2 regions of the Arthrobacter sp. UCD-GKA genome follow, and region 2 is predicted to be linked to the other one. Evidence: predicted binding sites of a transcription regulator. Region 2 holds the regulator's gene; the other holds the start of a gene.
The links. Region 2 encodes LexA, which represses DNA repair genes until DNA is damaged. Its sites were predicted from a motif close to TCGAACANNTGTTCGA; they were not measured.
Positions count from the first base shown of each region.

Region 1: BLJ79_RS06645 (DUF222 domain-containing protein) is a predicted target of LexA. The motif match lies at 3,666-3,681, and genes of this name have one in related genera.

Region 1 is NZ_MOLR01000004.1:71,642-77,183, forward strand. Features, by position in the region: gene BLJ79_RS06630 (glutathione peroxidase) at 1-280, shown strand, start outside; gene BLJ79_RS06635 (diaminopimelate dehydrogenase) at 411-1,394, shown strand; gene BLJ79_RS06640 (putative antibiotic biosynthesis monooxygenase) at 1,473-2,051, opposite strand; gene BLJ79_RS06645 (DUF222 domain-containing protein) at 2,201-3,526, opposite strand; gene BLJ79_RS06650 (RsbRD N-terminal domain-containing protein) at 4,075-5,259, opposite strand; gene BLJ79_RS06655 (MFS transporter) at 5,422-5,542, shown strand, end outside.
Region 2 is NZ_MOLR01000009.1:56,372-61,913, reverse strand. Features, by position in the region: gene hflX (GTPase HflX) at 1-418, shown strand, start outside; gene BLJ79_RS16270 (ATP-dependent DNA helicase) at 411-2,417, shown strand; gene lexA (transcriptional repressor LexA) at 2,510-3,229, opposite strand; gene BLJ79_RS16260 (LysM peptidoglycan-binding domain-containing protein) at 3,514-3,915, shown strand; gene BLJ79_RS16255 (histidinol-phosphate transaminase) at 4,033-5,154, shown strand; gene hisB (imidazoleglycerol-phosphate dehydratase HisB) at 5,270-5,542, shown strand, end outside.

The sequences.
Region 1 (5,542 bases), on a different contig from region 2:
GGAACTGTCCAGCAATGAGGCGATCGCGGAATTCTGCTCGAGCACCTACGGCGTCACCTTCCCGGTCTTTGACCGCGTCAGGGTCAACGGCAAGCATGAACACCCGCTGTACACCGAGCTGAAGAAGACAAAGGATGCTACCGGGAAGGCCGGGCGCATCACGTGGAACTTCGAGAAGTTCCTGCTGATGCCCTCGGGAGAAATCCAGCGGTTCCGCCCGAAGACCGTGCCCGACGACCCCGAAATCATTCGCGCGATCGAAGCCAACCTCCCGGGCTAGCGAACCGGTCCCCCACACAGACCGGGTCGAACCGGGTTCCGTTCGGGTGCCCGTCACCGTTCTATGCGTTCGGGCCCCGCAGGCACTAGCGTGTGAGGGGTCGCAAGAATAGTTTGAAGTGAGGAATTTCGTGGGAGCATCAATCCGCATTGGCATTGCCGGTTATGGAAATCTGGGACGCGGGGTGCAGGCAGCCATTGCCAAGAACCCCGACATGGAACTGGTCGGCGTCTACACCCGCCGCGACCCGGCAACGTTGTCCCTTCCCGGCGGTGCTACGGCCTTCCATATGGACGAGCTGACCAAGCACACCGAAGACATCGACGTGTTGGTCCTGTGCGGCGGCTCGAAGTCCGACCTGCCCGAACAGGGCCCGGCCTTGGCCGCCATGTTCAACACCGTCGACAGCTTCGACACCCACGCCAAGATCCCCGAGCACTTCGCCGCCGTCGATGCCCCGGCCACCGCCGCCGGCAAGACCGCGCTGATCTCCGCCGGCTGGGACCCGGGAATGTTCTCCATCAACCGCGTCTACGGCGAGGCGTTGCTTCCCGACGGAGAAACCTACACCTTCTGGGGCCGCGGTCTGAGCCAGGGCCACTCCGACGCCATCCGCCGGGTGCCGGGCGTTGCAGGCGGCGTCCAGTACACGATCCCCAGCACCGAGGCCATCACCAAGGTCCGGGCGGGCGAACGCCCCAGCCTGGAGACCCGTGAGAAGCACGTGCGCGAGTGCTTCGTGGTGCTCGAGGACGGCGCCGACGCCGCGTCGGTCCGCGAGGCCATCGTGACCATGGAGCACTACTTCGACCAGTACGACACCACGGTGAACTTCATCGATGCCGCCACCCTGGCTTCCGAGCATTCCTCGATGCCGCACGGCGGTTTCGTCTTCCGCAGCGGCAACACCACCGATGCACACGCCCAGGTCATCGAATACTCGCTGACCCTGCAGTCGAACCCGGAGTTCACCTCCAGCGTGCTGGTGGCCTACGCCCGCGCGGTCCACAAGATGAACCAGTCCGGCCAGATCGGGGCAAAGACGGTCTTCGACGTCGCCCCCGGCTTGTTGTCCCCGAAGTCCCCGGAGCAACTGCGCGCCGAGCTGCTGTAGACCGCAGCAAGACTCTGCTCTTCGGGTGGGTACGGGCCGCAAGGTCCGTGCCCACCCGTTTTTCCACGACCGGTCTGGTTACTTTCGGCGTTTGTCCCGGCGCGGCTTTTGCAGCCATGGCCTCAGCAGCTGGGTGGTCACCGGCAGGAAGATGTACGTCATCAGCGGGGTGAGAATGCAAATGTTGAGCAGCACCGCGAGCACAATCGGCCAGCTTCCCAGTAGCGGCATGAGCAGGAAGTTGGACAAGAGACTCAGCGGGAAGAATGGCAGGAAGATGCTGACCGCTTGCTTCCAGCGCGGCGGCACCACGGTTTCGGCGATGGTGAAGTTCATGTCCCCGGGCTGTTCGAACCAGCCCTCGATTCCGGTGCGGTGTTCGACCTTGGTGATTTCCACCAGTTCGGCGGCGCTGTCGATCCACCAGCTGCGTTCCTCGGATTCGTCCCACGCCGCCAAGGCCTTGGCTGAGGAGAACCGGTAGAGGACATGCCATTCGTTGGAGTCGGGAGCGGTGCGGATCCATCCGGATCCAAGGTAGCCGTCCCATTCCCGCGCCAGTACCTGGCCGGCCTGTACCCAGGCATTGAAACGACGGTGATGTTCAGGGAGTACCGTCCGGGTTATCGATACGGTGATTGGGGTTGCTTGTGGCATTCCCATAATCTAGTGCCCTCCCGGTTCCCGTCACGAATCCCAGGACAATTCCAGCGATTCGAACGGCTCGAGCCCATGGCTGTGCCGGGAGCACATGTGTGTTCCTGGTGATGGCTTCCGAGCCCGGAAGTGGTTGTGGAGGTGGGTGTCTATAGACGCTTCGGCGGCCACTGGGGGCCGGTTCCATTCATCGGAGCCGGTGCAATGGAAATGTATGTGTGGCTGCTGGGTGTGGTGATTTCGAAGGCATGCCGGCCTGCGCCGGCAAGGGGGGATTCCTTCCAGCCGGGCGCTTCCTTGGTCATATTGCAGCGTTTGCAGCGACCCGAGGAATTAATCTCGGTGGTCTTGCCATTGCGACGCACCTGCACCACGTGGTCAAGTTCCTGGATCCTGCCGTTGCAGAAGGGTGTCCGGCAATATTGGTCACGGACCTTGATGAATTTCTTGAGTTGCCCGGCGAAGAGCCGCCCGGCAGATTCCATGGCCACCAGCTTCCCCGTCTCCGGGGCCACATATAGGTTTCGAAGCCACGTGTCCAAAGGATTTTCGGGGTTCCCTGCCAACAGGTCGAGTCCTTTGGCGGCGCTGAGGTAGCCATGGCCGGGAACCAGCACCGGGTGCTGGGCATCTGCTGTCAGGTTCTCTGCGTTCATCACCAGCAGGAGCTCCACGGGAACGCTGTCGCCGGCCTTGGTGCCCGAAAACATCTCGAACGCGGTATCCGCGGCCACTTGCGCCCGGGATCGGTCATCCTCTGCGCTCCGGGGCTTGTCCACGGCGTTGCGCAGGGCCTGCAACATCGGCAGGCCCTGTTCCAAGGGAAGTCTGCCGCTGAATTTAACGGTGTAGTCATCGATCTGGTAGCCATCGAAGTAGCGACGCTTGGTGGCAAGATCCTCCAGATCAGCAGCGCCCTTGGGTTCCAGGGCCAGCGCCCAGCAATGGATCCGGTGCCGCAACATGGCGGTTCCAGCCTCGAAGCAGGTTTGCTGCCCGTTCCACAGCAGCGCATCAATCAGCTGGCGGTTTTCGACCCGCAGGTCACGCACGCAGGAAACCACCACCATGGCTTGCTCGAAGGTGATAAGTCCGGACCGCATGCCCCGAACGGTACTGGGCAGGTCGTCGGTCAGCAGCCGCGAGCTGTTCATGAAGCTGGCCCCGTTGTCCGGGGAAACATGCAAGGCCAGGGCCACTTCACCGCGGGTTCCCCACGAGGGGTTGTCCTTCCGCGTCCCTGTTTCCACGCGCTTGGCGATTACCGTATCTTCGAAGGCCACCGCTTGCGCTACTTGCTTCGCCCATGTGGCCGTTTTCAGGGCCTCCAAGGCCCCCAAGGACTCAATCGCCTGGTGGGTTGCCTCGTGCAGCGGGGCAGCGTTCACGGCCGAGGCCACGCAGCGGATCCCGTCAATGCCGGTTCGTGTCACGTGCTCGGCGACCATCGCGTCCAGGTCAACTCCCGCAAGCACCAGCGCATCATATGTGGGGGCCTGTCCGGCGAGCGACATCGCGGTCCCATGAAGGGGGTTGCTGCTGCTCGATGACGCCGCTGCCATACCTTAATTATAAAACTAAAAATCTACAGTTAGAAGGTGCCATGACAAATTATCGAAAAAATATTCTAAAAGTATGGAGCGGCTCCGATCTGCGGCAAACACACTATGAGCCCATGAACTTCCTGCCGCAGAGACTCCAGGAGACGGCCCCGGCGCCGCCACCGACATGCTCCATTGCCCGAAGCCAATTTACAGATAGGTGGAGTCCTGCTTCGACCTGCCATTTCGGGGACTTGTCAGGTTCCCGCGCGGCAATGGCTTCCCCGAGCACTTCAACCACATGGGAAACCGACTCCCCGTGGGCTTCCCTAATACCCAAGCCACTTCGTCTAGCGAATGCACTTCGGGACCGCTCCGCTTGCAGATTGCACCAGCTCGCCGGGCAGGATCATGCACTAACGCCATGGCGGCGCGATGTGGCGCTCCACCGCCACCGCGACCGGACCCGAGCCGGCTGGCTCCTACGACCAACCCACCACCAGTCTCGCCGCCTGGACGGGAATGGTGGGGTCCACGCCGGTGAGCTGGGCAAAGCGTTTGAGTCGGTTCATCAAGGTGTTTCGGTGGCAGTACAACTGTTCAGCTGCATGTGCAATGCTTCCGGATTGCAGGTAGGCCTGCACCGCTTCGCCCAGTCGGCGGCGTTCGGTCGCGCCGCATTGATCCAATGCGCGCTCCACCTCGCCCAGCCCTGGAGCGCCCGCCCGTTCCAGCTCTCGCCGGGCCATGCGAGCCCATCCCCGAGCCCATGTCATGGCACCTTCTTCCGTCGGCTCCAGCAGCCTTGCCAACGCGGCAGCCACGGCGGCGGCGTGCGGAACCTGCTCCAAAGCGCAGCCCTCCCCGATCAATCCGCAGGAGAGTCGCTCAAGGCTCGCGTTGAGCCGCTGGGCCTCCGAGCCGGCACTCTCCTCGAGCGGATAAAAAACCACCAATGCATCCGCCATTGAATAGGTCGACACCTGGTTGCTCGCTTGCACATTGGCCAACGCAAGTCGCAATGCTGGAATGTGGTCCCACAGCGCGACCACGACCACATACTCGGTGTCAGGGTCCTGGCCAAGTTCCTCTGCTATCCGCTCCAACGCGGAAGGCGTCAATTTTTTCTCGCTAAAAAGCGTGGCCAGATAACCTTGCCTTTTGCTTGCAGCCTCCGCCTGGATCCTGGCCAGCTCGGCGACATAGGCCCTCTGGGTTTCGCCCGCATAGCCGTCCACGACTTCCCAGACGCGAGCAGTGTGCTCGACCAGCACTTGTGCGTCCGCGGGCGCGGCAATGGCAGTGATGGCTTCCCAGATCACCGAAAAGTCCAAGCGGATCGCGGTCATCAGCGCCTCAATGGGAACCCCCGCCCGCGCCCTGGAAACTCCCACATCCAGCGCGATGGCATCGCGTTCACGCAAGTAGCCAGGTTCGTCGTCATCCGCCTTCATGGCGAGGATCAGGGCCTTGAACGATGCGCTGCCGGTGCGCCTGATCTCGCTGAGCGGCAACGGCGATTGGGCATAGATCGAAATGGCGCCCAGACGAGCAATGAATTCGTCGGTCAGCTTCCCAACGTCCAACCCATCCAGCAGGACGCTCCAGCGCCCCGCGTCGCCAGATTGGATGTTTTGCTTGCTTTCGGTGCCCTGGTTCCATGCCATTCGACCATATTATGTGCTTTTGCACCGTTTGTGGCATGGAACTCGTTGTGAAACGTGCGGTGCATCACGGTGGATCCTTGGCAAGATAAACATCATCCCCACAAACCGGATGGCATGCAGCGACGCACCGGCCCTCCCCTTGAGATCAGGCAGAAAATTCCCATGACCCACACTGGAACACTCGAAGCTGGTGCAACCCGAGAAATCTCCGACAAGGAGGCCACCAAGGTTGCCATTGGTGCCCTCATTGGCACGGCCATGGAGTGGTACGACTTCTTCCTCT
Region 2 (5,542 bases):
GCACGTGGTTGACGCCGCGCACCCGGATCCCGAAGGGCAGATCCAGGCGGTGCGCGAGGTGTTCAACGATGTGGACGCGCGCGGCATCCCGGAGATCATCGTGCTGAACAAGGCGGATGTGGCAGACCCGTTCGTGGTCGAACGCCTGCGCCAGCGCGAACCGAACCACGTCATCGTCTCGGCACGCACCGGCGAGGGCATCGATGAACTGCTCGCAAAAATCAGCGCGGCAATTCCCCGCCCCGATGTCCAACTAGAATTGATGATTCCCTATGATCGAGGCGACGTGGTCAACAAGCTCCACGGCGCCGAGGCCGAGATCCTGGCCGTCGAACACACCGAAACGGGAACCCGCATGATGGTCAAGGTCCGCGAAAGCATGGCCGCAGAAGTGGAGCAATTTAGTATTCATGGCTGAGGAATCAGATGTCATCGCCCTATTGGACGCTGCGGTGTCCACGATGGGCGGACAAAACCGGCCGGGCCAACATGAAATGACCCGCCAGGTCGTGCGGGCCATGGAAACCGGCGAGCACCTGCTGGTGCAGGCGGGAACCGGCACCGGCAAATCCATGGCCTACCTGGTCCCCGCGCTGGCCCATGCACTGGATTCGGAAAAGCCGGTGGTGATTTCCACCGCAACCCTGGCGCTCCAGGCCCAGATCGTCGGCCGGGACGTCCCGCGCCTGCTGTCCTCGCTGAAGGACAAGCTGCCGCGCGAGATGGACGTGGCGCTGGTCAAGGGACGCTCCAACTACGTGTGCCAGTACAAGCTCGGCGGCGGCTACCCGGATGACGACGAGGGCGCCCTGTTCTCGATGGATTCCGGCACCCCCGCACTGGGCGGTTCCGCGGACGGGCCCGGCTCCGTGCTGGGCAAGGAAGTGGTGCGGCTGCGGCAGTGGGCCGAGCAGACCGACACCGGGGACCGCGACGACCTGGCCCCGGGCGTCAGCGACAAGGCCTGGCGACAGGTCTCGGTCAGCGCGATGGACTGCCTGGGATCCCAAAAATGCCCCATGGCCTCCGAATGCTTCAGCGAACTGGCCCGCGCCCGCGCGGCCACCGCGGATGTCGTGATCACCAACCACGCGATGCTGGCCGTCTCGGCGTTCGAGGGACTGGCCGTGCTGCCGGACTTCGACACCGTCATCATCGACGAGGCCCACGAGCTGCAGGACCGCGTGACCTCCTCGGTGACCCGGCCCCTGTCGGTGGCCATGGTCCAGACCGCTGCCTCGGCGGCGCGCAAGCACTGCTCGGTGAGCGTGGATTCGCTGAACCAGGGGGCCAAGGCGCTGCAGCGCGCCCTGGAGGGCGTCCCCACCGGGCTGATGGCCCGCGGATTGAACGAGGACCAGCAGGCGGCGATCAACCAGATCGCCGAGGCCGCACGCGTGGTCCTGTCCGATTCAAAGCCCGAGGCCAACGCCCCCGCCGACGGCGGGCGCCAGATGGCCCGCTCGCAGGTCATGTACCTGGTGGAGCAGTGCAGCAAGATGCTTGAAATGACTGAGGAGCGCGAGGTCATCTGGGCCTCGCGTCCCGGGCACTTCAGCCCGGGGGAGGGCTACGTCCAACCCGACGAGTCAAGCCAGCCGACCCTGAACGTCGCCCCGCTCTCGGTCGCGGGCAAGCTGCGCGAGGGGCTCTTCGACGGGCGCACGGTGATCCTCACCAGTGCAACCCTGGCCATCGGGGCGGCCTTCGAGCCCGTGGCGGGCACCCTGGGCCTCGTGGGCGAGGGGGCGCCGACCTGGAACGGCGTGGACGTGGGAAGCCCCTTCGACTATCCCAAGCAAGGCATCCTGTACGTCGCCAAGCACCTGCCCAAGCCCGGGCGCCAGATGTCCCAGGAAACCCTGTCCGAGATCGAGGACCTGATCAAGGCCTCCGGCGGTGGGGCGCTGGCGCTGTTCACCTCGCGCCGTGCCGCGGAAGAAGCGGCGGAGATCCTGCGGGCACGCCTGGACATCCCGATCCTGTGTCAGGGCGAGTCCAGCATGAAGGCCCTGGTGGACCAGTTTTCCGCCGAACCCGACACCTGCCTCTTTGGCACGATGACGCTCTGGCAGGGCGTGGATGTGCCGGGCAACGCCTGCCGGCTGGTCATCATCGACAAGATCCCGTTCCCGCGGCCCGACGACCCGCTGTCCTCGGCCCGCAGCCGCGACGTGGCCAAGCACGGCGGCAACGGCTTCATGGCCGTGGCCGCGAGCCACGCCGCGGTGCGGCTCGCGCAGGGCGCCGGTCGACTGATCCGTTCGGTCAACGACAAGGGCGTGGTGGCCGTGCTGGATTCGCGCCTGGCCACCGAGCGCTACGGCACGTTCCTGCGTGCCTCGCTGCCGCCCCTGTGGGCCACGCCCGACAAGGCGACGGTGATTTCCGCACTCGAGCGCCTGAGCGAAGGCTAGGACGTCCTGTCCCGTGGGTTCACGGGAAACACGTGAGGACCGGTCATTTGACCGGTCCTCACGTGTTTGCGGGGGATGAATGTTGGTGCGGCCTAGACCGAACGCATGACCGATACGACCTTGCCCATGACGGTTGCGGCGTCACCGAGGATGGGTTCGTAGCGGGAGTTCTGCGGCAGCAGCCAGGTGTGCCCGTCACGCTGCCGGAAGGTCTTCACCGTGGCTTCGTCCTCGAGCAGTGCCGCGACGATGTCGCCGTTGTTTGCGGTCTGCTGGCGTCGCACGACCACCCAGTCGCCGTCGCAAATGGCGGCGTCGATCATCGAGTCTCCGCTGACCTTCAGCATGAAGAGCTCGCCGTGTCCCACCAGTTGGCGCGGCAGGGCGAAGACGTCCTCGACCGCCTGGTCGGCCAGGATAGGTCCGCCGGCGGCAATGCGCCCCACCAGGGGAACCATGGCGGTGTCCGCGGAGGTGGTCAGCTCCGAGACGCTCATCCCGTTGGCTGCCCTCAGATCCGACTGGCCCTCCACCACTTCGAGCTTGCTCTCGCTCTTGAGCTGCAGGGGAAGCAGGATCTCCATGGCCCGCGGACGGCGCGGGTCGCGGCGGATGTAGCCGAGCTTCTCGAGCTGGCTCAGCTGGTGGGTCACGCTTGAGAGGCTGGCCAATCCCACGGCGTCCCCGATTTCCCGCATCGATGGCGGGTAGCCATTGGTGCTCACGGAGCGCTGGATGGTCTCAAGAACCTTCTTCTGACGGATGGTCAGGCTCTTCGCGTCGCGTCGAGGGGTTCGTTGTTCGGTCGTCATTGTCAATGCCTCATCCCGATCGTCGCCGGTTGCCCGCGCGTGCCGCAAATTGTCGGTGGGAACTGATGTAGTCAATACATCGCTCCACTACCCCCATCTTAGTAGACAAAGACACTACTTTCAAAGATTTGTTCGAACAGATCTGGACACGTGTCGTCCAAAGGTGCTAGAAATAAGATGCGCACTACGAACACACGTTCGAAAGATGCGTTCGAATAACCGTCATCTGTTCGAATGGGCCACCGGGTCCGTACGGCAAATGAATACAGAGGAAAGGCAACGACATGGCAAACACTGCTTTCTCGGCCCCGCTCCACCTTGTAACGTCCGACTACACCCCGGCACCGCAATCCGCACTGGCCTCGCGGCCCGAGCTGGCGCCACTGCGGCTCACTCGCCGCGGAAAATTCGTGCTGATTGCACTGCCCATCTTCCTGGTCAGCGCGGCGGTGCTCATGCTCCTGGGCCTGTTCCAGTCCCCGGCCAATGCCTCGGTCGACACCCCGCTGGGCGTCGAAGCGGTCACCGTCACCGTCATCGAGGGCGACACGTTGTGGGGGATCGCCAGGGAGTTCGCCCCGCAGCTCGAGCCCCGCGAAGCCGTTCGGCAGATCGGCGACCTGAACAACCTCAACAGCTCCGTGCTGCATCCCGGGGCGGAAATTTTCGTCCCCACCGGAAGCTAGGGCCAGAGCCCTCCGGGCGCGCCGCTCGATGCCGCGCCCCACCATTGCTAACCGTTTATTACCCCTGGCACCGGTGAAGATTCCAAGGTCACCGCGCCGCCGCCGTAGACTTGAGCCGTGAATGAACGGCTAAATCGCCTGGCAAATCTGCCCCTGCGAGAGAATCTTCAAGGTCTTGAACCTTACGGCGCACCCCAAATCGACGTACCCATCCAGTTGAACGTCAACGAAAACACCCATCCGCTTCCCCCGGAAGTGCATCGCGCCATCGTCGAAGAAGTCTCAGCAGCAGCCATGGGACTGAACCGCTACCCGGACCGCGAGTTCACCGAATTGCGCGAACGTCTCGCCGCCTACCTGGGCCACGGCCTGGAAGCCGACAACGTTTGGGCAGCCAACGGCTCCAACGAGGTTCTCCAACAGGTCATGCAGGCCTTCGGCGGACCCGGGCGCACGGTGATGGGTTTCCCTCCCACCTACTCGATGTACCCGTTGCTGGCCTCCGGGACCGACACCGCCTACCTGGCCGGTGTCCGCTCGGCGGACTACGGGCTCTCGGCCATCGACGCCGCGGCACAGGTCCGTGAGGCGGCGCCGAACATTATCTTGCTCTGCTCGCCGAACAACCCGACCGGCACCGCGCTGGGCCTGGATGTCGTCGAAGCGGTCTACGAAGCCGGCGCGGCAAGCAACGCCATCGTGATCGTTGACGAGGCGTACGCGGAATTCGCCCACAACGGAACCCCGTCGGCGCTGTCCCTGCTGCCGGGACGCGAGCGGCTCATCGTTTCACGGACCATGTCCAAGGCGTTCGCCCTGGCCGGCGCCCGCCTGGGCTACCTGGCCGCGGCTCCGGAAGTCACCGACGCGATCCGCCTGGTCCGCCTGCCGTACCACCTTTCGGCAGTCACCCAGGCCACCGCCAATGCCGCGCTGAAGCACGTCGATGCCCTGCTGGCCAACGTTGAGGACATCAAGATCCAGCGTGACAGGATCGTCAACGAGCTCACCCGCATGGGCCTGCACCCTGCCTCCAGCGACTCCAACTTCGTGTTCTTCGGCGGGATCAAGGACACCAAGGCCATCTGGAACGGGCTGCTTGAGGCCGGGGTCATCATCCGCGACGTCGGGATTCCGGGCCACCTGCGGGTCACCGCGGGCACCGAAGCGGAAACCACCGCGTTCCTTGTCCGCCTCGAGGAACTGCTCGATCAGGGTCCTCACACGCTCTCACGCTAAACTTGGGGCAGGCGGCAATGGTGCCGGAGGACGGGCCTTGGCCCTTCCTCCGATCATGCATCGATGTCCCGCCGCCCCACATCCTCGTCTCACCGCCTGATCTAAAGGAATGTGCATGTCTGCCGAAAAACTCACGGGTCGTCGCGCTCGCCTCGAACGCATCACCAGCGAGTCCTCCGTCTTTGTCGAACTCGATCTGGACGGCACCGGCCGCTCCGAAATCAGCACCGGGGTACCGTTCTACGACCACATGCTGACGGCACTGTCGAAGCATTCGCTCATCGACCTGACCGTGCGGGCCACCGGAGACATCGAGATCGACGTGCACCACACCGTCGAGGACACCGCGATCACCATCGGCGAGGTGCTGCGCACCGCGCTGGGCAAC